One region of the Oceanobacillus sp. AG genome, then DNA from elsewhere that is predicted to be linked to it. Evidence: riboswitches for the same ligand, from Rfam matches in the RefSeq annotation. Region 1 holds a riboswitch; the other holds the start of a gene.
What was found. Region 1 has a riboswitch for S-adenosylmethionine ahead of GN217_RS00225 (O-acetylhomoserine aminocarboxypropyltransferase/cysteine synthase family protein). Riboswitches for the same ligand answer to the same signal wherever they lie in the genome.
Positions count from the first base shown of each region.

Region 2: it holds a riboswitch for S-adenosylmethionine, as region 1 does, so the genes downstream of both, GN217_RS12735 (cyclase family protein) here and GN217_RS00225 (O-acetylhomoserine aminocarboxypropyltransferase/cysteine synthase family protein) in region 1, are expected to answer to the same signal.

Region 1 covers NZ_WOWT01000002.1:45,388-47,594, forward strand. Annotated here, with positions in the region: gene GN217_RS00225 (O-acetylhomoserine aminocarboxypropyltransferase/cysteine synthase family protein) at 1-1,289, opposite strand, end outside; SAM riboswitch class I at 1,409-1,526, opposite strand; gene rarD (EamA family transporter RarD) at 1,791-2,207, opposite strand, start outside.
Region 2 covers NZ_WOWT01000023.1:9,200-11,406, reverse strand. Annotated here, with positions in the region: gene GN217_RS12745 (LysR family transcriptional regulator) at 1-41, opposite strand, end outside; gene GN217_RS12740 (hypothetical protein) at 340-780, shown strand; SAM riboswitch class I at 878-981, shown strand; gene GN217_RS12735 (cyclase family protein) at 1,057-1,809, shown strand; gene GN217_RS12730 (ABC transporter ATP-binding protein) at 2,093-2,207, shown strand, end outside.

The sequences.
Region 1 (2,207 bases):
TCACCAGTTGCTTTTGCAATAGCTTGGTCAAGGTCTTTCAAGATATCTTTCGTTGACTCAAGACCAATTGATAGCCGGACAAGCTCTTCAGGCGTACCACTCTTTTGTAAGTCCTCTGCACTTAGTTGTTGGTGTGTCGTTGAAGCGGGATGAATAATAAGGGATTTCGAATCTCCAACGTTTGCCACATGGGACCAGAGGGTAATGTTATCGATCAACTTACGTCCTGCTTCCCGGCCACCTTTAATACCAAATGTAATTATAGATCCTGCGCCTCGGTTTAAATACTTTTTCCCCAATTCATAGGATGGGTGCTCCTCAAGCCCTGGATAGTTGACCCATTCAACAGCTGGGTGGTTCTTTAGGTACTTAACGACCTCTTTCGTATTTTCCAAATGACGATCAATACGTACTTGTAAAGACTCTAGCCCTTGAATGAAAGTGAATGCGCTCTTTGGACTTAGTGATGCACCAATATCACGTAGAAGTTGAACACGTAATTTTGTTGCATATGCAGCCGGTCCTACATCTGCGTATTTTAAACCTTTATAGCTATCGTCCGGTGTTGTGAACTCAGGGAAACGCGGGTTATCCCAGTTGAAGCGTCCACCGTCAATAACGACACCGCCGATAGTTGAACCATGACCGCCAATCCATTTCGTTGCCGAGTGGATCACAATATCTGCGCCCCAGCTAATTGGTTTTGTGATGAATGGGGTTGCAAATGTATTATCGATAATGAGTGGAAGCCCATTTTCATGCGCGATTTCAGCAACTGCTTCAATATCAAATACGTTCAAGCTTGGGTTCGTAATCGTTTCCCCGAATATTGCTTTCGTTTTATCCGTGATTGCTGCACGGAAATTCTCCGGGTTTGTTCCGTCTACTAGCTTAAATGTGATTCCGTATTTCGGTAAGGTGTTTAGGAACAGGTTATACGTTCCACCGTAAAGATTGCTGTCCGCAATGATTTCATCACCGGTTCCAGCGATGTTTAGAATAGCGAGCGTAATAGCAGCCATTCCGGAAGATGTTGCCACTGCTCCTACACCATCTTCAAGATCCGCAATCCGTTGTTCAAAAGCTCCGACGGTCGGGTTGGTGATTCTTGTATAAATGTTTCCTGCTTCTGTGAGCCCGAAAAGATTTTGTGCATGCTCCGTATCCCGGAAAACATAGGAAGTTGTTTCATAAATCGGAACCGCTCTTGCCCGTGATGTTGGATCTGCTTCCTCTTGACCAGAGTGAAGAGCTTGTGTTTCTAAATTGAAAATGTTGAATTCTGACATTGATAATTCCTCCTTGGTTTTGAAAAATATGTAGCTTGGAATGTTTTGGAGAGAGGGGAATAATTAAAACGCCCCCCTTCCTTAAGAAGAGGGGCGTATAGTTTACTATACATATCCTCCTCTTATCTTCCAGATCCGGGTAGATCTGTAGGATTTAGCACCATTAAAAGTAAAATTGCTTACTTCAAGGTTGCCGGGCTTCATCGGGCCTAATCCCTCCGCCGCTCTTGATAAGAAGATTTCTTGCTTCAGATTTGCTAGAAGCGCGTTAATTGCGCTACTTAAAAATCTTTTATAAATTTACAGATGATTATAACGTTTAATCCAGACTAATGTCAACCCCTTTAGTTGGTTTTTTAAAAAAGATTGATACCGGGACATGGGGTCAGAGCGTTTGTCCCGCTGGTCTGGGACATGGGGGTCAGAGCAATTGTCCCGCAGGCGCTGGAACATTGGGGTCAGTGTATCTGTCCCACTGGGACAAGTGCTCTGACCCCATTCTTATGTATTTGCCTGTCTTTTCGCTGGGTGATGATATACCGAGCTTAAATAGAGAATTAATGCAAACCAGATAAATAAAAAGGCGATAAATTTTTCTATTGAAAAAGCTTCATGATAGACGAATACTCCTAGGAAGAGCATGATCGTCGGTGTAATGAATTGTAAAATCCCTACCATAGATAGCGGAATTGCTTTTGCTCCATTAGCAAATAATAAAAGTGGAATTGCTGTGGCGATCCCTGCGCCAATAAGTAAAAGATTTGTCCCGGATATAGCAGAGGACAGAGTGAAAGCTTGACGTGGTAGCAGGAAAAGGTAGCCCGCTGCAATTGGTGTAACTAGCATCGTTTCAATCGTTAGGCCATGGGTGGAGCTAATGTTGATTTTCTTTTTTAGAAGCCCATAGATTGCAAAGCT
Region 2 (2,207 bases), on a different contig from region 1:
TCACATACAGTCATGAAATATTCCAGCTGTCTTAATTCCATTAAATCCCTCCTCCATCTTTATTATGGTCTAAACATCCATATACCGAACAACCTCAATAACTTTTCCATTATTTCCATTAAATCATAACCAACACACCCTGTATAGAAATCGGGACAAGTGCTCTGACCCCCGTGTCCCACTGGGACATGGGGTCAGAGCACTTGTCCCACTCCAGCACTTTTAACCTAAGTTCTCATAAACTATTGTGGGCTAATTTTATAAAAAGGAGTGGTTCCAGTGAGTAGAATCAATTTCAAATCATTTACCGGCCGCGTCACAAGTGTAGATGACTTTCCGATGTATCCGCCTAATGATAATTTCGGTTGTTACAAGTTTATATCTGTTCAGAATGATGCCGGTGCTGTCGTAAACTTCGTTGCAGGACCAGATACGTTCTTTCTATATCAGGAAAAAATCAAAGTCGGAGATCAGATCACCGGTTATTATGATGGGGATGCAGCCACAATTTTAATTTATCCACCGCAATACCGGGCATTAGTTATCGTGAAGGAAAATCCATATAGCCAAGTAAAGGTAAGTTATTTTAATGAGCAATTAATCAGCAGTGACGGCTCTTTGCAGCTAAATATCGGTCCTGATACACAGATGCAATTAACAAACGGGCAAGACTTCAAACAAAACCCTGCTAGGAGAAATTTAATTGTTGTTTATGGTGCAGCAACAAAGAGTATTCCAGCCCAAACAACCCCTTATGAAATAATTATTTTTTGCCGGTAAACTGGGACAGATGCTCTGACCCCCTGTCCCCGAATTAAGTGTTGACTTTCTTCTGGTTTCGGTATATTCTATTATTTAACTAATTTCTTAATATTTTTTCTTATCCAGAGAGGTGGAGGGACTGGCCCTTTGAGACCTCGGCAACAGGCTTTTGGAGTACTGTGCCAATTCCAGGAGCATGCATTTGCTCGAAGATAAGAAGAGCCGGCAGATATGCTACCTAACCCTCTTCTTATTTCAAGAAGAGGGTTTTTTATAATTTTAGGGGGGATGAAATTGACGACAATACAAGCAGCAATAGAATTACAAAAAGCAATCTCACTACTGAAAGAAAAAGAATGGGTTGATTTGACTCACACTTTCGGCCCTGATTCACCGCATTTTGCAGCATTTGATGACGCCGCATTCAAGACACTTTACAACCATGACGATGGGTTCTTTGCCCAACAGTTCTCTTTTGCCGGACAATACGGTACTCATATCGATGCTCCAGTTCATTTCGTAAGACATCAGCGCTACCTTGATGAACTTAAATTAAAAGAACTTGTCTTACCGCTCATAGTCATTGATAAATCAAGGGAAGCAGCACATAACCATGACTTCACCTTGACGAAAGGAGATATCCTCAAGTTCGAAGCAGTCCACGGTGAAATTGAAGCAGGCACATTTGTCGCCTTACGTACCGATTGGAGCAAGCGTTGGCCAGATAAAGAGCGTTTTGAGAATAAGGATGAAGACGGTAATCCACATCTTCCCGGCTGGGGAATTGACGCTCTCGAATTCCTATTTGAAGAAAGAAAAATCAAAGCAGTCGGCCACGAAACCTTTGACACCGACTCCGCTATCGACGCTGCAAAAAACGGCAGACTCATCGGAGAATATTACGTACTAGAGCAAGACACCTATCAGATCGAACTGCTAACCAATCTGGATAAAGTTCCAACAAAAGGTGCCATCATTTTCAATATCGTTCCAAAGCCTGAAAAAGCAAGTGGATTTCCTGTACGATCGTTCGCAATACTACCCTAAATTAAATCTCTCACAACTGAAGTCACGAGTATTCTTGGTTTATTCGTAAAGTGAAACTTCATTCAGTGAGGTAGCACAGAAGCAAAAAAAGTATGGGGTAATATAAAAGCATAGCTCCCCTTAAATCAAAGGCGGAAGTGCCCTTACAGTAAAAGATGATCGGCTAGAAAAACATTTCTGCCGATCATCTTTTTGAATATATTATTACCAAAATCAGTAAAAATGAAACTTTCCCACCCCTTTTTCCGTACCACCTAGAGAACACGATAGAGGAGGGAATAGAATGACCGAAATTGCAATGCAATTGACGAATGTCCGAAAACGTATCGGCAATAAAGAAATCATTAAAGGCCTTTCCTTTACCATTAATAGAGGGGAAGTATTCGGCTTCATTGGAC